DNA from 3 places in the Jeotgalibacillus sp. 10bf12 genome. Region 2 is predicted to be linked to each of the others. Evidence: riboswitches for the same ligand, from Rfam matches in the RefSeq annotation. Region 2 holds a riboswitch; each other region holds the start of a gene.
The links. A riboswitch is a leader RNA that binds a small molecule or an ion and turns the genes downstream of it on or off. The one in region 2 is predicted to bind S-adenosylmethionine.
Positions count from the first base shown of each region.

Region 1: linked by a shared signal. The riboswitch ahead of DH10bf12_RS07385 (O-acetylhomoserine aminocarboxypropyltransferase/cysteine synthase family protein) and the one ahead of DH10bf12_RS09485 (bifunctional homocysteine S-methyltransferase/methylenetetrahydrofolate reductase) in region 2 are both predicted to bind S-adenosylmethionine.
Region 3: linked by a shared signal. The riboswitch ahead of DH10bf12_RS06340 (methionine ABC transporter ATP-binding protein) and the one ahead of DH10bf12_RS09485 (bifunctional homocysteine S-methyltransferase/methylenetetrahydrofolate reductase) in region 2 are both predicted to bind S-adenosylmethionine.

Region 1 is NZ_CP200276.1:1,408,768-1,415,989, forward strand. Features, by position in the region: gene DH10bf12_RS07365 (GntR family transcriptional regulator) at 1-259, shown strand, start outside; gene DH10bf12_RS07370 (ATP-binding cassette domain-containing protein) at 256-1,161, shown strand; gene DH10bf12_RS07375 (hypothetical protein) at 1,133-1,876, shown strand; gene DH10bf12_RS07380 (hypothetical protein) at 1,873-2,604, shown strand; SAM riboswitch class I at 2,697-2,815, shown strand; gene DH10bf12_RS07385 (O-acetylhomoserine aminocarboxypropyltransferase/cysteine synthase family protein) at 2,930-4,231, shown strand; gene metX (homoserine O-acetyltransferase MetX) at 4,245-5,315, shown strand; gene DH10bf12_RS07395 (aliphatic sulfonate ABC transporter substrate-binding protein) at 5,368-6,342, shown strand; gene DH10bf12_RS07400 (ABC transporter permease) at 6,356-7,129, shown strand; gene DH10bf12_RS07405 (ABC transporter ATP-binding protein) at 7,144-7,222, shown strand, end outside.
Region 2 is NZ_CP200276.1:1,814,425-1,821,646, forward strand. Features, by position in the region: gene DH10bf12_RS09455 (DEAD/DEAH box helicase) at 1-142, shown strand, start outside; gene DH10bf12_RS09460 (cobalamin B12-binding domain-containing protein) at 241-900, shown strand; gene DH10bf12_RS09465 (STAS domain-containing protein) at 904-1,650, shown strand; gene DH10bf12_RS09470 (potassium channel family protein) at 1,680-2,336, shown strand; gene DH10bf12_RS09475 (SOS response-associated peptidase) at 2,519-3,160, opposite strand; gene DH10bf12_RS09480 (DUF4352 domain-containing protein) at 3,310-3,837, shown strand; SAM riboswitch class I at 4,088-4,195, shown strand; gene DH10bf12_RS09485 (bifunctional homocysteine S-methyltransferase/methylenetetrahydrofolate reductase) at 4,270-6,120, shown strand; gene metH (methionine synthase) at 6,068-7,222, shown strand, end outside.
Region 3 is NZ_CP200276.1:1,212,173-1,219,394, reverse strand. Features, by position in the region: partial or broken gene tnpB (IS66 family insertion sequence element accessory protein TnpB) at 1-285, opposite strand, end outside; gene tnpA (IS66 family insertion sequence element accessory protein TnpA) at 339-665, opposite strand; gene DH10bf12_RS06350 (protein adenylyltransferase SelO) at 1,056-2,504, opposite strand; gene DH10bf12_RS06345 (HAD family hydrolase) at 2,592-3,209, opposite strand; SAM riboswitch class I at 3,485-3,593, shown strand; gene DH10bf12_RS06340 (methionine ABC transporter ATP-binding protein) at 3,670-4,683, shown strand; gene DH10bf12_RS06335 (methionine ABC transporter permease) at 4,673-5,344, shown strand; gene DH10bf12_RS06330 (MetQ/NlpA family ABC transporter substrate-binding protein) at 5,360-6,181, shown strand; gene DH10bf12_RS06325 (iron-containing alcohol dehydrogenase family protein) at 6,194-7,222, shown strand, end outside.

The sequences.
Region 1 (7,222 bases), 410 kb from region 2:
GTTCAACATTAATCCGGCGACAGCGGCAAAGGGGCTCACAATACTTGCAGATGCAGGGATTTTATATAAGAAAAGGGGACTTGGCATGTTCGTGACAGAAGAGGCGGCAGAGCAGATCCGCCACAGAAGAATCAATGAAACATTGGCAGCGCTCGTTTCAGACGTCGTAGCGGAAGCAGAGCATCTGAACGTGAAAGAGCAGGACCTGATCCATATGATTCAGCTCGAGCAAAGTCGCCGGAAAGGGGAAACGTCATGACAGTGATTGAATGTAGACATCTTGAAAAAAGATTCAAAAACGGTGCAGGCGTAAAAGATGCTGATTTTACCATTCAGGAAAATACGATTACAGGCATTGTCGGCAGAAACGGATCCGGGAAAACAACGCTCATGAAAACAATTGCCGGCTTTTTGAAAAAGACGGGCGGGGATCTCAATGTGTTTGGAGACCAGCCATTTAATAGCCTGAAGGTATCTGCTAACAGTATGTATCTTGATGAATATACGGTGTTCTCTAATGCGCTGACGACAAAGGATATTCTTCATCACCATGGCCGTTTTTATCCTAATTGGGACGCTGACCTTGCAAAAAAGCTTGCAGATTATTTTGCGATCCCGCTGAATATTGGAACGGATTACCTTTCAAAAGGACAGAAAAACACATTCTACGGCATCCTCGGACTTGCTGCGCGGTGTCCGCTGACGATCTTTGATGAGCCGACGACAGGGATGGATGCTTCAGTCAGAAAAGATTTCTATCGGGCCTTGCTGAAGGATTATCTGGCGCATCCGAGAACGATTCTGATCTCGAGTCACCACCTCGATGAAATTGATGAACTGATTGAGGATCTGCTTCTGATTGACGGGGGACGCTCGATTCTCCACCTTCCAATCGAAGAAGTAAAAGAGTACGCGATGGCCGTTTCCGGTCCGGCAATGCAGGTGGAAAACTGGTCAGATCAGCAGGATGTCATTGCGCATCTTGAAGATAAAGGCGGGTTTTCAACAGTGATTGTGAAGAATCATTTTACAGCAGCTGAGAAGGCCGCTGCACGTGACCTCAGATTTACACCGGTATCTGCAAGTGATTTGTGTGTGTATATGACTTCAAGAAACAAAGGGGGGATTGATGATGTCTTTAGCAACAGTCAGCACGGGTAAGCTCATACGTCAGCAGTTTATTTATAAATGCTATGCGGTCGCTGACCTGTGGAGAAGTCTCGTTGTGATTCAGTTAATTGCGGTTCTATTTTCGGTATTGGGTACTGGTGGGATGAGTACTTCAGATGATATGTTTTCACTCAGGATTTCAACGTTTTCCAATGATACTGTTTTTATGTTTACGATATTTTGGCTAGTCATTATTTCAGCTTTAATAACAACCAAAAATTATCGATATGAAGATTTTTCTTATGTCACAACTAGAAATATCAGTCAGGCTTCTAATGCAATTTTACTTCTGGCTATCGTTTTGTTATCCTCACTTTTTATTGTAATGAGTAATTATGTGATCTACCTTGCGATATTGATTTTCCGTGACACTTCATTTTATCCAGGTATGGCGAGTGTAGGAACTCCGGGAGAAATGTTACTAAGCTTAGGTGCTGTATTTGGATATGCAATAGTGGCTGCAGCGGGAGGTTATTTTATTGGCGTTCTGATTCAGCTTAGTAAGGTATTTATTGCAGTCATTCCTGTTGTGCTTTTTGGGCCTGCAATGATGGGGACATCACTCGCCCTTTATGAATTCTTTTATGAATTCTACGCCCAAGAGGCATCCTTGACCTTATTTCTTGTGAAAATGCTTATTACAGCAGCTATTTTATATCTTGCGGGTGTAAGCATCCTGAATAGAAGGGAGGTAAGAGAACTGTGACAGCTATCATACAGCTTTTGCCTATCGTACTATTGATTCTGATGATTTTTCTGTTTCTAAAAAGTAAAAATAAAAATGTTCCTGAAAAATCTAAGCGGAAGAGGCCTCAAAGGAAGGTTGCACGTATCATTTTCCTGTCTTATGCTGTTTTGCTTGTATTAGCGATGGTGACTTATTATGTCCTGCCAGCTACAAGTAAAGAATTACCTGCAGGAGCTAATCAAGAAGAAGTATCGGATCAGCCAGGGTGGGAGATCTATGAAAAAGCGACTCAAAACCGTTTTAATGATATTGATCCCGCTTACCTTGAAGAACAGAAAGTATTTGAATACAAATACACAAGTCTTGTACTCCCTGACAATCTACCGGACCGTGGGGATTTCCTGATTGTAGCTACCATCGACAATCAGCTATCTGAAGAAATCAAAATGGATATTTACAAAACACCATTTTCAGTAAATGGTGTTGATATTACCGATGAAATCGTTCGGCCAAGTGTAACAATTCAAAACAATCAGCTGTTCATCAGTGATGTTTATGGACAAAATGATTTGCATTACATTCAGTATCTGCCTTCGATGATTGTGCAGCAATTCAACAGTGATGAGGAAAATAATGAGGGCTTTGGTTTTGGGACGAACTATTCATATGGTGTTCAGGTCATTCACCTTTATGTGCCAGAAGATGTTGCAATCATCGGGGAAGTTCGGAAGTTCATCGCACAATAAAATAAATATTCAGAAAAAGGTTGACTTCCTTTTTCAGACTCTTTATAATCCTCAACAAGAGCAAAACAAAACATGTACTTACAACTTTATAACTCTTATCCAGAGTGGCGGAGGGACTAGGCCCTGCGATGCCCGGCAACCAACGTATCAAATCCTGATACGGAAAGGTGCTAATTCCTACAGATCCTTGAAAAGGTCTGAAAGATAAGAGGAGGATATCTAACCCTCTTCTTATGAAGGGGGTTTTTATTTTCCCCTTTCATCTTCATCCAGTACACACTTCACTGAAAAAAATCCATCAGTTCACTAAAGGAGAGATTTGATCATGACAAACAATCAGCCGCAATACAATATTGAGACACTATTACTTCACGGTGCAACAGAATCAGATCCGACAACAAACGCAAGAGCGATTCCGATCTATCAGACAACATCTTATACATTTGACAGCGCTGAGCATGCGCAGAATTTATTCTCGCTTGCTGAAGAAGGAAATATTTATACGCGAATCGGCAATCCGACAGTTGCTGCTTTTGAAAACCGCATTGCCCTTTTAGAAGGCGGAGTAGGTGCAGTAGCAACGGCATCAGGCATGGCAGCGATCACGTATGCAGTGCTGAACCTGGCAAGTGCAGGAGATGAGATTGTAGCAGCTGCAAACCTTTACGGGGGCACATACAACCTTTTTGCCCAGACGCTTCCGAGATACGGCGTGAATGTAAAATTTGTTGACGGTACGGATCCTGAAAACTTCAGAAAAGCAATCGGCCCGAAAACAAAGGCTGTCTTTGCAGAAGTGATTGGAAATCCTAGTCTTCACGTACTTGATACGGAAGGGGTTGCGAAAGTCGCGCATGAAGAAGGCGTGCCGCTGATTGTAGACAGTACGTTTGCGACACCATACCTGAATAAGCCGATTGAGCACGGCGCTGACATTGTCGTTCATTCAGCAACAAAATGGATTGGCGGTCACGGCACAACGATTGGCGGCGTTGTTGTAGACGCAGGCACATTCAATTATGATAACGGACGCTTCCCGGACTTTACAACACCGGACCCGAGCTATAATGGATTACGGTTTGTAGACCTCGAAGCTGCAGCATTTATCGCAAAGCTGCGTGTGAATCTGCTGCGTGATACAGGCGCATGCCTCAGTCCTCAGAATGCATTTTATTTACTGCAGGGACTTGAGACGCTGCACTTGAGAGTGGAACGCCACGTGGAAAATGCATTAAAGGTCGCTGAATATCTGGATCAGCATCCTTCAGTGGATTGGGTGCAGTATCCGGGTCTTGAGAGTCACTCGTCATATGAAGCAGCGAAGAAGTATCTGCCTAAAGGTGCCGGATCGATTATTGTATTTGGCATTAAAGGTGGACGTGAGTCAGGCAGAAAAGTCATTGATCATACGCAGCTCTGGTCACATGTTGCAAACGTTGGTGATGCAAAGTCATTGATTATTCATCCGGCTTCAACAACGCACGCGCAGCTATCAGGTGAAGACCTTGCAGCAGCAGGTGTAAAAGAAGAGCAGATCAGATTATCCGTGGGGATTGAATCAATAGAAGATCTGATTAACGATTTAAATCAGGCAATTGAAAAAGCGGCAGTACCCGCTCATTCGTAAGGGAGGAATCAGGATGGGAGAGACATTAACTGAGAAGGTCATGCATCGTGAAGGGACAGTCGATATCGGTTCTTTGATACTTGAATCCGGAAAAGTGATTGATGATGTCTCTCTCCGCTACGAGCGGTCAGGAGATCCGTCATTACCTGTGATCCTGATCTGTCACGCATTGACCGGCACGCACCAGTCAGTCGGAACAGAGCAGGAACCAGGCTGGTGGCGCGGCTTTGCCGGTGAACATGCGTATATTGATTTAACGAAGTTCCAGGTGATCACATTTAATGTGCTTGGCGGCTGCAGCGGTTCTACCGGTCCTGACTCTCTGAATCCATACGGTGAAAAGTACCGCACTGATTTTCCATTTATCACTGTAAAAGATATGGTCAACGCACAATATCAGGCCTGTCTGAAGCTTGGCATTACGAAGCTTCATGGTGTCATCGGCGGCTCGCTCGGCGGCATGCAGACGCTTGAATGGTGCATCAGCTATCCGGATTTTATGGATAAAGCAGTGCTGCTGGCAGCGACGCCATCATTGAGTGATTACGGCATCGCTTTTAACCGGATCGGGATTCATGCCATTGAAAATGACCCGTCATGGAATAACGGTCTGTATGATAATCCGTCAGATGTAAAAGGATTTGAGGTTGCCAGAATGGTTGGGCTTGTTACTTACAGAAGTCCATATCTGTTTACAGGCAGGTTCAATAGAGAAGAAAAAGAAGTAGAAGAGGAGCAACCATTTTATCAGGTGGAGTCCTATTTAAAATATCAGGGTGAAAAAATCACCAAACGATTTGACCCGAATAGTTATTTGACTCTTTTATATGCAATGAATCATCACGACATCAGCAGGCATCACGGCAGCATCCGGAAAGCGGCTGAGAAAATTAAATCGAAGCTTCTTGGGATCGGGTTTAAGGGAGATTTATTATATCCGCCAAATGCAATTGAGCAATTCGTCAGCTATGTACCTGAAGCTGACTTTCACGAAGTTGATACAGATTTTGGTCATGACGGATTCCTCGTTGAATTTGAAAAATGGGGACAGTACGTCAAACAACATTTTGAAACTGGACAGTAAAAGCTGTCCGTTTCTTTTCACTATAATTCTGAGTAAACAGGGAGGAATAACAATGAATAAAATAAAAGCATTTATCTTATCATCAGCAGCAATCGGGGTCCTCGCTGGATGCTCAGCAAATGCCAGTTCAGATGAACAGCCGGAGAAAATTACACTTGATTATGCTTATTACTCTCCAACGAGTCTGGTACTGAAAGAACAGGGGCTGGTTGAAGAAGCACTGGCGGATGAAGGAATTGAAGTGGAATGGGTGCTCAGTCAGGGAAGTAACAAGGCACTGGAGTTTCTCAATTCCAGAAGTGTCGATTTCGGTTCCACTGCTGGAGCGGCAGCCCTGATCGCTAAATCAAATGGCTCTCCTGTGGAATCAGTTTACTTATACGCAAAGCCTGAATGGACAGCACTTGTAGCGGGAGAAGGGTCAGATATAAAGTCAGTAGAGGACTTAAAGGGAAAGAAAATCGCAGCAACGCTCGGAACCGATCCTTACATATTCCTCCTCCGTGCACTTGAAGAAGCAGGCGTATCTTCAGATGAAGTGGAAATTGTAAATCTTCAGCATCCTGATGGCGCTAATGCATTATCTTCCGGGCAGGTTGACGCATGGGCTGGACTCGATCCGCATATGGCAAGGGCAGAGCTTGATACAAATGCTGAGCTGTTTTACCGTAATCCAGACTTTAATACGTATGGCACGCTGAATGTCAGGTCAGAGTTTGCTGAAGACTACCCTGAGATCGTAGAAGAAGTCATTGCGCAATATGAAGCCGCACGTGAATGGACAATTGCTAATCCGGATGATGCAGCACAAATTCTTGCAGATGAGGCTGAAATGAACCTTGAAGTGGCAAAAGCGAGTCTTGCCCGCAATGACTTTTCAAATCCGGTCATTGGAGATGAGCATACTGAAGCGCTGATTGTAGCGGGTGAAGTACTTCGTCAGGAGGAAGTCATTGATCAGGATGCAGATATTGAAGCACTCGTTGACGAATTATTAAATCCTTCATTTACAGAAAATCTGGAGTAAAGGAGGGAGCGGTATGAAAAATAAATTGAACCTGATTGGACTCGGTCTGATTCTGCCAGTTGTTTTGGTTGCTGTATGGGAAGCAGCTGCCCGGCTTGGGTGGATCGAATCCTATCTGCTGCCGGCTCCGACCGTTGTGGTTGCATCAATTGTTGAAATGGCACAGGAGGGTACGCTTTGGGCCCACGTCTCAATCACGCTATACCGCGTAGGGGCGGGATTTCTAATCGGAACTGCAGCGGCATTGCTGGTAGGTGCAGCGGTCGGCTATTTTAAGCAGGCAGAAAGACTGCTCGATCCGATTCTTCAGGCGTTCAGATCAATCCCGTCACTTGCCTGGGTTCCATTGTTTTTACTTTGGATGGGAATTGGAGAGCCTTCTAAAGTGACGTTGATCGCTGTCGGCGTATTCTTCCCGGTGTATTTAAATATTGTCTCGGGCATTCAGGGTGTCGACAGAAAACTGATTGAGGTTGGTAAAGTGTATCGCTTCAGTTCACTACAGTTAGTCAGAAGAATTATCCTGCCTGCGTCACTGCCTTCATTTATGGTAGGGATCAGAAGCGGCCTCGGCTTAGGCTGGATGTTTGTTGTCGCTGCAGAACTGCTTGGTGCAAGCGAGGGGCTGGGTTATCTGCTGGTGCTCGGACAGAATACATCATCACCTGAATTAATTATCGCAAGCATTATTTTATTTGCCGCACTCGGGAAAGGGACAGATGCTCTGCTCAAAGGAATTGAAGCAAAGTCATTGAAGTGGCAGGATAACCTGCAAAATGCTCAGTAAAAGAGGTGACTGCATTGTTAACAGTTAAAAAAGCATCCCGCCTATTTAAAGATGGGACAGCCGGATTTAAGCATATTTCCTTTACTGTTCAAA
Region 2 (7,222 bases):
AACCGGCCGTGCAGGAGCAAAAGGAACAGTACTTTCTTTCGTTACGCCTGGAGAAGTAAAGAAAATCAAGCGATTTACAAAAGAACTTGGAGTAGAGCCTGAAGAAGTAACGATGTACCGTGGTGAGTGGCAGACTGTCTGATTCCTTAAAGTGGAACAGTTGACTTTCAATAGCAGAACAACGAGAATCTGTATATCAGTATAAGTTAGACACTCGAAAATACGAGGAGTGATCATATAATGGAAACCGTAACAGATTTCACGCATGTACTGCTTGATGGAGATCAGGATAGGGCGTGGGAATATGTTATACATGAGGTCGAAAAAGGTACTTCTACGGAAGACATATTTTATAAGCTATTAACACCAGCCATGGTCGAGATCGGTCAAAAGTGGCAGGAGAATGAAATATCAGTTGCAGATGAGCACCTTGCAACAACGACCTGCGACTTTACATTGGCACGTTATAAGCACGAAATTCTATTGCCGAGAATTAAAAATCAAGAACAGGATCAGGGAAGAGCTTTATTTTTCTGCGTAGAAAAAGAAGAGCATGACCTTGGTATACGTATGATTGCGCAGATCTTTGAAGAAAAAGGCTATGAAGTCCGTCTGATGGGTGCAAACCTTCCAGTAGAGTTTGTGTTAACAATGGCAGTGAACTGGGAGCCGGGTGTCATCGGAATGTCAGCAAGTATGCTGAAGCAGGGTGAAAGAGTTCCCACTTATATTCAAAGATTGATGGAGCGTTTTGACAATACAGAGCTGTTAATCGGCGGCCGTTTTCTTACATTACCGGATCGTCTGTTAGATAAGGCTGACGACTCCAAGGTAACGATCATTCAGGAAGGAAGCGAACTGACTGCATGGTTATCTGATCGCGCTAAAGGAGGAAAATAAACATTGATCCACCTTGATGCCATGCCAATGCCTGTGGTGATCATTGATCATGAATTAAATATAAAAGAAGCTTCAGGCAAAGCACTGAAACTGCTTGGCAAAGCCCCTTCATTCCTCGACTGGGTTGATGATGAAAGCCGGGAAAAAGCCGTTAGATTTATACAGGATGAGCATGTAGAAAAGTTAGAACTAAACTTGGTCACGGCAGAAGGAACAATATCACTTTTCACCATTTTAATTGAATGGGACAAAGAACAGGCAGCTTTAGTTCTTCAACAGGAGGATCATCTGATTGTTCAGCTGATGAATAAAGTAAAAGAGCATCAGCGCCGCCTTGAAGAAAGTGACATGGAACTGATTTTAAAAAAGAATCAGCTTGAAAAATCATTTATGCGGATCAGTGAATTAAGCACCGCAGCGATCCATCTGACTGATGAAATCGTTCTGATACCGATCGTTGGAGACTTAAGTGTCACACTGATCCATAACAATCAGGAGCGGATATTGGAAGATCTTTATGCAAACAATATTGATGAAGTCATCATTGATCTTCAATCAGTGGGATTAATGGAAGATGCCGGTGTGGATGAATTAATGAAAATGATTAAAAGCTTTTCACTGTTCGGGACAGGTTGTACAATTACTGGTGTAAAGCCTGAGCACGCACCATATCTTCATCAGATTAAAAAGATGCAAAAGCTTACTTTTATAAATAATCTTGAGGACAAACTTTCCAGGATTGTTTACTGAAAGTATGTGAAGGAGAAAGAAGGATTGACATGAATAAACAATTTGCAGTACTCGGACTGGGCAGTTTTGGTGGACATCTGGTTGAGGAATTCCACGAAATCGGTGCAGAAGTGTTTGCGATGGACCGCAATGCAGAGTTAGTAGACAAATACTTTGATATTGCCACACATGTCATCCAGGGAGATGCACAGGATGAACAGCTTCTGATTCAGGCTGGCATTAGAAACTTTGATCTCGTTGTCGTATCATTCGGTGAAAATATAGAGGCGAGTATCTTAACAACAATTATTTTAACTGACCTAGGTGTGAAGGAAATCTGGGTAAAAGCATCCAGTCTTTATCATCAGAAGGTACTTGAAAAAATTGGTGCAACTCGCGTAATACGTCCTGAAAAAGATATGGCACGGCGAATTGCCCACAGACTGGCATCCAAACATTTTATTGATTATGTTGAACTGACTGAAGAGCATTCAATGGTCGAAATAAAAGCAACGCCGAAAATTATCGGTAAAACTATCGCCGCACTGAACATCAGAAACCGCTTTGGATGTAACATTGTCGGGATCTACAGGCAGCATGATATGATTGTATCACCAAGTGGAGACGATAAAATTCAAAAAGAGGATGTACTGATTGTCATCGGTGAGAACAGAAAGCTTCACCGATTTGAGAAACAGGGTGTCTGATCGTGTTAATAATTGTTTTGTTAAAATCTATCAGTATTACTGCACAGCTGATGATTGAAGCGTGAGGGGGCGGAGGGGCATTGCGAAGCCTGAGGGCTCACTGCCCGGCCGCGGAAAGCGTCCCCTGAAGCGGAAATCAACAGCCAACTTTAGCAAAGTCTAATAAAAGATCCGGAATCTCTTTATGAGGTTCCGGATCTTTTAAATCTCTCTCCTGAAATTTCTTCAGCCATCAGCAGTTCACTTGCACAGGGCTTGAGAAGTTTTTTAAGCGACGCTTTATCTTCTTCCGGGTCCAGCCACTGATTGAAAGCATCCCGTTCAAGTATGACAGGCATTCTAGTATGGATATCAGCCATCAGATCATTTGGTTCAGTCGTTAAGATCGTACAGCTTCTGATGATTTGATCATCATGACGCCAAGACTCCCACAGACCTGCAAATGTAATCGGCTCACCGTCGTGCCTCTTTATTTCGTAGGGCTGTTTTTCCCTCCCTGATTTTTTCCATTCGTAAAATGAAGTGGCAGGAATCAGGCACCGTTTGGATTCAAATGCTCTGCGAAAGCTTGGCTTCTCTGCGACCGTTTCAGACCTGGCATTGAACGTTTTATACCCAATTTTTTCATCCTTAGCAAAAGGGGGAATCAGTCCCCACCTGAAAGAGGCGGGATAACGCTGTCCGTTTAACTGCACAACCGCTGCAGCATGCTGACTTGGTGACAGGTTCAGGTTTGGCGTATAAAGAAAATCATCCCTCATCTCAAACTGATAATACTGCTGCAGATCATACATCGCCTCAACTAAAGAAAATCGTCCGCACATCCCTCATCTCTCCTTTATAAGCATTCTAACAAAATATTGCGAAGATAGAGAAGATTACAACTTATTTCCTTTTAAAGGTAATCGGTTGATTTGTTTCGGTATACGAATCATACTGAATACAGACATACATATTCAGGAGGGTTTTCCATATGAAGAAATTTTGGTTAGTATCTGCAATGGCAGCTGCACTTATGCTTGCAGCCTGCTCAGATGATTCGTCAGAGCCGGCAGAAACAGAAGAAGCAACAACTGAGGAATTTGCAGAAGAAACGGAAGAGGCTTCAACAGAAGAAGCAGGTGAAGAAGAAAGCGCTGAACCAGAGCTTTATCTTGTTGGTGACGAGGTAACTTCAGGTGACCTGACAGTTACAGTGACTGATACTGGTGTTGCTGAACAAATCGATGACACGAATCGTGTTTACGAGATCAATATGACAGTGACAAATAATGGTGAAGAGGAAGTATCTTTATCTTCAGAGGACTTCACATTGACTGATCTTACAGATGAAGAAAAAATGGCTTACGGCGATCCGTCTGAATGGACAATCGCAGCAGGAGAATCAGCAGAAGGCTCATTACAATATGAATCTGCAGCAGCAACTGCATTCAAACTTTTCGGCACAATCGGTGAAGAAGAAGTTGAATGGAGACTGCCGGGGATTACTTCTTTAGACTAATCGTATTTTAAGCACTTGGCTTTTATAAAAATGGACATGATAAATGCAGCGGAGCGTAAGGTGAAGACACCGTCCGGCCACGGAAAGCGTCCGCCTGAAGTGAAGCGAAACGATTAAAGGGGCTCGAACAATTATGTTCAGCCTCTTTTTTATATCCAATCATTTACCTAAACGTATTTTAATCATCACTCCTATTGACACAACAGCCACCTTTCTTGTAAAGTTGTCATAATTAATTGAATAGCGTGGATTCTTATCAAGAGAGGCGGAGGGAACAGGCCCGTTGAAACCTCAGCAACCTACACACAATGTGAAAAGGTGCTAAATCCATCCTGCAATCATGCAGGGAAGATAAGAAGCTTAGTAGTCTAAAGCCTTCTTATCTATGATGATGGAAGGCTTTTTTGTATATACATCAGGAAGGGTGAAATAATGAACTTACTTGAAGAAATGAAGCAAAGAATTCTGATTGGTGACGGCGCGATGGGAACCCTCCTGTATTCATATGGCTCAGATCAGTGCTTTGAAGAATTAAATCTGTCTCATGCAGAGCATATCCAGCAAATTCATCGTGCATACATTGATGCTGGTGCTGATGTGATACAAACAAATACCTACGGCGCGAACTATCATAAGCTCGAGCGCTACGGACTCGAAGAAAAGGTAAAAGAAATCAATACTGCGGCTGTAAAAAACGCTAAAGCTGCGGCGAAAGACAATACCTTCATTCTCGGTACAATCGGCGGGATCAGAAGCTTCCGTCCTCAATCGATTGACCTGAATGAAATCAAGCGGACATTCAGAGAACAGCTTTACTGTTTACTGTTAGAAGGAGTAGACGGGTTATTATTTGAAACGTATTACGATTTCGAGGAACTGGCAGCGGTCATTGAAATCGCCAGAAAAGAAACAGACCTGCCGATTATTGCGCATATTTCAGTTCAGGAGCCGGATGTGATGCAAAATGGTAAACCGGTTTCTGAAGCGCTACTGGAGCTTGAACAGCTTGGAGCCGATGTAGTTGGCTTAAATTGCAGACAGGGTCCATTCCATATGATTAAGTCACTTGAACAGGTACCGCTTCCTGAAAAGGCTTATCTGTCCTGTTATCCAAACGCGAGTCTTCCATCTTACTCAGAAGGCTCACTTCAGTACAGCAATAATGCTGAATACTTTGGTGAGGTGGCACCTGCATTCAGAGAGCAGGGAGTCAGACTGCTCGGGGGATGCTGCGGGACAACGCCGGATCATGTGAGAGCATTCAGCCAGGCACTAAAAGGGCTTGCACCTATTACTGAAAAAAGAGTGGAGAAAGCTGAAAAGATTGTAGTGCGCTCAAGACAAAAGGATTTGCCTGAGCCCCTCACAGACATCGTTAGAGACCGCAAATCAGTCATTGTTGAACTCGATCCTCCCAAGAAGCTTTATACAGATAAGTTTATCGAAGGTGCAAAAGCACTCGGTGCAGCCGGAGCTGATGCTGTTACTCTTGCTGATAACTCACTTGCGAGTCCGCGTGTATCCAATGAGTCACTTGGTTACCTGATCAAACAGCAGGGCGTCCGTCCGCTTGTTCATCTGACGTGCAGAGACCGTAATCTGATCGGGCTTCAAAGCCATCTGATGGGACTTCACACACTTGGGCTTCATGACATTCTGGCTGTCACAGGTGACCCGACAAAGGTTGGGGATTTCCCGGGTGCAGCTTCAGTCTATGACGTATCATCATTTGAATTGATTGAAATGATCCAGCAGCTGAATAACGGCATGTCGATGTCCGGAAAAGACTTAGGCGAGAAAGCTTCATTTACGATCGGTGCGGCATTCAACCCGAATGTCAGAAGTGTTGAAAGAGCCGTACAGCGTCTGGAGAAAAAGATCTCGGCCGGAGCTGATTACTTTATGAGTCAGCCTGTATTCTCTGAGGAAAAGCTGATTCAGACAGCTGAAGCAGTTAAGGATCTTGGAAAGCCCGTATATATTGGCCTGATGCCTTTGACAAGCAGCAAAAACGCAGACTTCCTTCATAATGAAGTACCCGGTATCAAATTAACTGAACAGGTAAGAGACCGGATGGCAGCAGTGTCCGGTGACCGTGAAAAATCTTACCAGGAAGGATTGGCCATTACAAAGTCACTGATTGATACAGCGCTCGATCTATTTAATGGCATCTATCTGATCACACCATTTATGCGCTATGAAATGACAGCAGAATTAACACGCTATGCCAATGAGCAGGCGGCAAAGAGAGGAGGAAACCAACGTGCGCACATTATTCAATGAACAGCTTAAGAAAAGAATCCTGATTATGGACGGTGCAATGGGTACGATGCTTCAGGATGCGAACCTGTCAGCAGAAGATTTTGGTGGTGAGGACCTTGAGGGGTGTAATGAGAACCTGAACCGCACGCGTCCTGATCTGCTTGAAACCATCCATGACGCCTATTTTGAAGCAGGCGCAGATATCGTGGAAACGAACACATTCGGCAGTATGAGCGTCGTGCTTGAAGAATATGATATCGCATCTGATGCTTATGAACTTTCACGGCTTGGTGCTGAAATTGCCAGAAAGTCAGCCGCTAAATGGTCAACAGAAGACCGTCCGCGCTTTGTTGCAGGCTCAATGGGACCGACAACGAAAACGTTAAGCGTTACTGGCGGTGCAACATTTGAACAGTTGAAAGATTCTTATGCTGAACAGGCAAAAGGGTTAATAGACGGCGGCGCTGATCTGCTGCTGATTGAAACGAGTCAGGATTTATTGAATGTAAAAAGTGCATTCCTGGGGATTCAGGATGCTTTTAAGAAGACAGGCAAAGAACTGCCACTGATGATCTCAGGGACGATTGAACCAATGGGCACAACGCTTGCAGGACAGACGATTGATTCTTTCTATATCAGCGTTGAACATATGAACCCTGTATCAGTCGGACTGAACTGTGCAACGGGTCCTGAATTTATGCAGGATCATATCCGTTCACTCTCAGAGATCAATCAGTCATATGTCAGCTGTTACCCGAATGCAGGTCTGCCGGATGAAGAGGGCGTCTATCATGAAACGCCTGAGACGCTTGCTAAAAAGCTGAGCGGCTTTGCTGAAAAAGGCTGGCTGAACATTGTGGGTGGCTGCTGCGGGACAACCCCTGCACACATTAAAGCCATTGCTGAAGCGATGGAGAACTATAAGCCGCGTACACACAAGCCTAAAAAAGAGCACACAGTATCAGGCATTGAGCCGCTGATCTATGATGACCCGTCTATGCGTCCGCTGATGATTGGTGAGCGTACAAATGTGATTGGCTCACGTAAATTCAAGCGCCTCATTGCAGAAGGTAAAATTGAAGAGGCATCTGAAATCGCACGGGCGCAGGTGAAAAAAGGTGCC
Region 3 (7,222 bases), 600 kb from region 2:
CGGAAAGTTTCGGATGAACTTTTCCATCTTCAATCGTCAGTCCTTCTAACAACCACTTTAACTGTTTAGGGTTCAGAGAAGTGGTTTCATCTTCACGCCCTTCGGGCCAACGGAATCGGCCATTTTCAAGTCTGCGATAATACAGCCAAAAACCATTGTGCTCCCAGTGTAGAATCTTCACTTTATCCCGTTCACGGTTACAAAACAAAAGATATCTGAAGAACACGGATCTAATTCAAACGTTTCCTGTACGATGGCCGCAAGACCATCAATGGATAATCGCATATCTGTCACGCCTTGAGCGAGGTATATATTGCGTATAGATTCCGGTTGAAGAATCATGGCGTGATCACCTCCAGCAGTTCAGTTAATAATTCTTTATCAAATCCCGGAGGGATCACAACTTTATATGGCCCTACGTGCAGGTCGAGCTTCGTAGTAGGGGATTGCATATTGATTTTTGCCCATCCAGTTGGACGTTCCTGTTGGATATCCTCTGGCCGGTAAGTCATTCTAAAATAATGAAGCTGACTGTACGTGACTTCATCCCGAGTCTCGCAAAATGCTTTTAATGATAAGTCACTTTCACGCCACTCTTCATAGATACGCGACATCTTTTCTACGTATCCACTTGGCACGTGATTTGAGCTTTCTTTTACATCCATTCAATAACCACACCTTCCATATAACCAATGTGTTCATAGGATAAGAGGCAGTCGGTGTACCTTTCGAAGAAAGGAGCATTTCATCTGGCTTAAGATCCGTTTGAAATGTCTATGTGAAGAGAAAGTAGAAAAAATCGTAGCTTGATTGAACACGTTCGTTACATATTTGATTTCCTTCATTTTGTCACGGAAGGTTACACAACAGAAGGTGTGGTTCGTTTGACGCTTACGAAAATAGCCTAATGTTCGTAGAAAAACATGACTGTTTCTTAGAAATGCATTAGTTGTTCTTAAAAAAACATAATAGGTTCTTAGAAAAGTATCAAAAGACCTATCCCCGCCCCACAAAAAAACTGCCTCGCTAAAGGCAGCTTTTTTCATCTTTAACTATTACGTTCCACAAAATGTCCGGTATGGCCCGGCATCCGGCTCCGGTCCTGAACAATAAGGAGTCTGATCATCACTGTACGCGTAAGGATCACGCAACACATCAAGCAGACGGTTCATCACGCTTAGATCCTCGCGCTCAACTGCCGCCGCAATCGCTTCTTCCACGCGATGATTCCGCGGGATGACATTAGGATTGTGCTGCTTCATCACATTAAGTACTTCTTCAGGCGAGACCTCCTGACGCGCAAGGCGTTCATTCCAGCGCTCCAGCCAGTCAGCAAATGCTTCACCGGCAATGGGCACTTCACCGAGCGTCAATTTTCTGAATGTGTTTGTAAAATCAGCTTTGTTTTGATGCATCAGATTCAGCAGCTGCTCAATCAGCTTCTCATCATCAGCTTCTTCGCTCAACAGTCCAAGCTTTTTACGCATGCCGCTATGCCAAGCATTGAAATAAAGATCCTTATACTGATTCATCTGATTCTGAGCAAGTTCAATCGCTTTTTCCTGATCATCATGCAGCACTGGCACAAGGCTTTCCGCAAAACGCGCCAGGTTCCATCCACCGATATGCGGCTGGTTCCCATAAGCGTAGCGCCCCTGTGCGTCAATTGAGCTGAATACCGTTGACGGATCATAGTCATTCATAAATGCACATGGTCCGTAGTCAATCGATTCACCGCTGATTGTCATGTTATCCGTGTTCATGACGCCATGAATAAATCCGACGAGCTGCCATTTAGCAATCAGCTCAGCCTGCTTTTTCATAACTTCCTGCAGCAGTCCGAGGTATGGATTTCCAGTATCCAATACGTGGGGAAAATGACGTTCAATCGCATAATCTGCGAGTGCTTTGACATTTTCAGATTCGGTCAGTCTGACTGCGTATTCAAATGTACCGACACGCAAATGACTTGAAGCTACACGCGTCATGACAGCACCTGTCAGCAATCTCTCCCGTCTGACTGTTTCACCGGTCAGCGTCACTGCCAGGCTGCGGCTTGTTGGAATCCCGAGTCCATGCATCGCTTCACTAATGATATATTCCCGAAGCATTGGTCCAAGCGCAGCACGCCCGTCACCGCCGCGTGAAAAGTTAGTACGTCCTGATCCTTTCAGCTGAATATCTTTCCGCTCTCCATCCGGGGTGATCTGTTCTCCAAACAATAATGCACGTCCATCTCCAAGCATCGTGAACTGTCCAAACTGGTGTCCTGCATAGGCCTGTGCGAGCGGTTCAGATCCTTCAGGGACTTCATTACCTGCAAGGATGTCCTCTTCGTCTGACAATACTTCCGGATCAAGTCCCAGTTCTTTTGCGAGCGGCTCATTCAGCATAAACAACTCAGGGCTTGCTACCGGATTCGGCTCCATTTTTGAATAAAAGATGTCTGGAAGCTTTGTATAAGTCTGCTCAAGCTTCCATCCTGCTTTTGTGCGCTGTGTCATCGTGCATCCCTCCTTTGGCTATTATCTCCTGATTTCAGTGTAACATGCCGGGGATTGTTTTCGGTTTAGAGTGCTTACTGAACACACTTAAAATAACCGGGTTAAGTCAGTCAACCGCTCAATCTCATATTCAAAATCATCCACGTTCCCAAAACCATATTTCGCATATACAAACGGCACACCTGCTTTACGTGCCGCATCACGGTCACCCTGCGTATCTCCTACATAAACGGGATCCTTCAATTCATTCCGCTCAATGACCAGCTTAATATTTTCTCCTTTTGAAAGACCTGTTCTGCCCGGATTCTCAAAGTCATCAAAAAAGCGATCAAGTTTATGGTACTGATAAAAGGCTTCAATATAGCCTTCCTGACAGTTACTCACGATAAAGAGACGGTACTTCTTTGAAAGTGTAACAAGGGTTTCTTCAAGTGCCGGATACAACTCTCCCCCATTTTCCGCTACATAGGGAATTTCGATTTCTGTCAAATAATCCATAACTTCCTTTTGATCTTCCTCGCTTAGCTCCGGGAAAAAAATCTGTGAAATCTCGTGCATCTGCTTTCCCATTGTCTGCTTCAGATCCTCAAGCGTCAGTTGCTTATCTGCTTTCGGATGCTCTTCAATAGCTCTATTCCATGAAGTTAATACGGTTTCCCGCGGGTCCCACAATGTGCCGTCAAGATCAAAAATAATACTGTCCATTTGTCATTCCTCCAAAGGTGCTTTTGTTTTGGGTTTACCCGAATCATATCTGAGTTATGTATTTTTCGCTTTTATAAATAAATTCTTAAAATTGTTAAACACCCGTTAAATATTATTTCAAAAAATCTTTTTAACTCAAATTCTTACATAGTGGTAATGAAAACCCTTTCAATATTTTAGATTTTTCTCTTTATTACAAAAGTTTTTAAAAACCCCTTTACAACACTGTAGATACTCTATAACATTGAACCCATCTTAAAAACAACTTTATATGGAACTTATCAAGAGCGACCGAGGGATAGGCCCGATGACGTCCGGCAACCCCCAGCCAGTGCTGGGAAGGTGCCAATTCCTACAGAATGATTTCATTCTGAAAGATAACCCGATTCCATTTTCAGGTGTCTCTTTCCGAATGAAAGAGACACCTTTTTTGTATTTAAATTGATTAAAGGAGACTGCCATGATTAAAATTAAAAATTTATCCAAAGTATATCAGACAAAAAAAGGCAGTGTATCCGGTGTAGATCGTGTAACACTAACCATTCCAAAGGGTGAAATTTTTGGAATTGTCGGGTATTCGGGTGCCGGTAAAAGTTCTCTCATCCGTTGTCTGAATCTACTCGAACAGCCGACAAGCGGTCAAATCGAGGTAAACGGAGTAGACTTGACTAAGCTAAAAGGTCCTCAACTCAGAAGAGCGCGGCTAAAGATCGGAATGATATTTCAGCATTTTCATTTAATCAGTCAGAAAACTGTTTCTGAAAATATAGCATTTGCCTTAAGAGCAGCCGGAACTCCGCGAAATAAAATTAATGAACGCGTCATTAATCTGCTTGATATGGTTTCTCTTACAGACAAAAAAGATGTCTTTCCAGCTCAATTAAGCGGTGGACAGAAGCAACGCGTGGGGATCGCCAGGGCTCTTGCAAATAACCCTTCTGTTTTATTGTGTGATGAAGCCACTTCCGCACTGGACCCTAACACAACGCTGGCAATACTTAAGCTGTTAAAAAAGATTAATCGGGAGCTGAATATTACAATCGTCTTAATTACCCACGAGATGAATGTGGTAAAAGAAATCTGTGATCGAATGGCGATCATGCAAGATGGACAGGTGATTGAAGAAGGAAGCGTCTACGATATCTTCTCGAATCCCCAGACCCCTCTGGCAGAAGAATTTATTAAAAGCGTCGTCTCATTTGATGTTCCTGCAACGATTTTACAACAGTGTACAGGACGTATCCTGAAAATCATATTCAGAGGGGCAGTTGCAGGTGAAGGTGTGATCACTGATACACTTCAGCAATTCAATGTGAAGGGTAACTTTCTTCACGGTTCTATTGAATATATCCAGGAGAGGCCACTAGGTATATTTTTGATGGAAGCAAAAGGTGACTCTCAGGCGATTAACCAGGCTCTTTTATATATGAGAGAACGCGGTGCTCAGGTGGAGGTGATCAGAGATGGGATTTGAATTTTCCAGAATGCTTGAATTGATGCCGGAAATCTGGACTGCGTTTGGTCAGACATTATATATGATCGGCATTGCATTAGCCGTGGCTATCGTTCTTGGTTTACCGCTTGGCGTTTTACTGTTTGTCACTGATCGGGGGTTATTTCTTGAAAACCGGATCATTCAATCCAGTTTCGGTTTTGTCATTAATATGGTCAGGTCCATACCATTTATTATTTTGCTCGTTGCACTTATCCCGCTTACAGACTTCATAGTTGGCTCAACGATCGGACCTGCTGCTGCAAGTGTTTCGTTATCAGTAGCGTCCATCCCATTCTTTGCCCGGATTGTCGAATCAGCGCTGAGAGAAATTGATAAAGGTGTGATTGAAGCTGCTGTAGCAGTCGGTGCAACGCCATGGATGATTATCAAAGATGTATTATTACCGGAAGCCAAAACTAGTATCGTTCAGGGAATTACATTGACGATCATTAGCCTTGTTGCTTACTCTGCAATGGCTGGCGTTGTAGGAGGTGGCGGGATTGGTGATCTCGCAATCAGATTCGGTTATTACAGATACGACAATACAATCATGATCGTAACTGTAGTGATCCTCATTATACTTGTGCAACTCGTTCAACAGATCGGTGATTGGACATCTAAAGCAATCGATAAAAGATAAGGGAGAGATTATATAATGAAAAAGAGTTTATTAACTGTATTATTATTGACTTCGGTAACTGCACTGGCAGCATGTGGGGGCGACAGTGAAGCTTCAGGGGATGAAAAATCCATCAAGCTGGGAGGTACCGCTGGACCTTACAGTGATATGTTAAACGAAGCAATTAAGCCTGGTCTCGAAGAAAAAGGATATGAGGTAGAGATTGTTGAGTTCAGTGATTATATTCAACCGAATAATGCCCTGGATAACGGAGATATTGATGCTAATTTATTTCAACATACTATCTACCTGGAAAACTTTGAAGAAGAGAACGATATGGATCTATCCGGTCTAATCATGGTTCCAACTGCTCCAATGGGTATTTACTCAAATGTATACGATTCTATTGAAGAAGTTGAAGATGGAGCAACCATTGCAATTCCAAATGATCCAGTTAATGCGGCGCGTACATTCCTTGTTCTTCAGGATCATAATCTGATTACACTGAATCCTGATGCCCCTGAACTGACAGTATCTGAAAATGATATTCAGGACAATCCAAAAAATCTTGTATTCCAGCCAATTGAAGCGGGAGGTTTACCTCGTGCTGTTGAAAGCGCCGATTTGGCAGCTGTACCAGGAAACTTTGCTTTAGCTGCTGAAATGAACCTACTTGACGCATTGGCACTTGAAGATATGCCTGACGAGTATCGAAATGTGGTTGCAGTAACAGCTGAAAACGAAGATTCAACACTTGCAGAGGATTTGATTGAAATAGTTGAATCTCCTGAATTTGAGGAAACCATCGATTCAGATTTCGAAGGTTTTGGAAAACCTCAGTGGATGGAAAACAGATAGGACGTGAGTAATGTGAATGATGTCATTGTCCGCGGTGCACCTGCAGAATATGTTATCAAACCAAATGCACTTGAAGACCTTGAAGTAAAATTATCCGAACGAGGTATCAATCGTATTCTTTTAGTATCAGGTGTTGAGTCGTGGAAAGCAGCAAAACAAGCTTTCCCGACTTTTAGTGACATTAAAGTTCATCATGAATTCTACAATGGAGAATGCACAATCGAAGAAATCAGCCGCATTACATCACTGGCTTCCGGGTTAAATGTTCAGGCAATTGTGGGGCTTGGCGGAGGAAAAGTACTCGACACTACAAAGGCAGCAGCTGCGAATTCGCATGTAAAGACAATTTTGATTCCTACCCTTGCATCTAATTGTGCACCATGGACACCCATCAGCGTCATCTATCAAAGTAATGGAATGATGACTCACTATGATATCCATCCCACCGGAGTAGATTTACTGTTAGTGGATCCAATTATATTGGCAGCACCGCCTGCACTGCTACGCGCAGGCATTGGAGACACACTTGCTAAATGGTATGAAGCAGACGTTCAAATTGGCAGAATGCAAAAGCCTATGCCTGCATTGGAGGTTGCACATTTTGCTGCTAAAAAATGTGCAGATGTTATGCTCGAATACGGAGAACAGGCTTTATTAGATGCGGAACATAAAAAAAGCTCTGAAGCTTTTGTACGGGTTACTGAAGCCATCATTATGCTCGGTGGAATGGTAGGAGGTTTTGGAGATCAATATGGGCGGGTTGCAGGTGCACATGCAATTCATAATGGATTGACATCCGCTCCCGAATCTCATTTAGCGTTACACGGTGATAAAGTTGCTTATGGTATTCTAGTTCAGCTGATGCTTGAGGAAAAATATAATGAGATTGAGCATTTATTACCTTTTTACAAAAAAATCGGGTTGCCGATATCTCTAAATGATCTTCATATCCCTGCACATAGAATTGTAGCAATCGCAGAAAAATCCACCACGGTAAAGGAAACAATTCATGTATTGAAAAATCGCCGAATCACTGCTGAA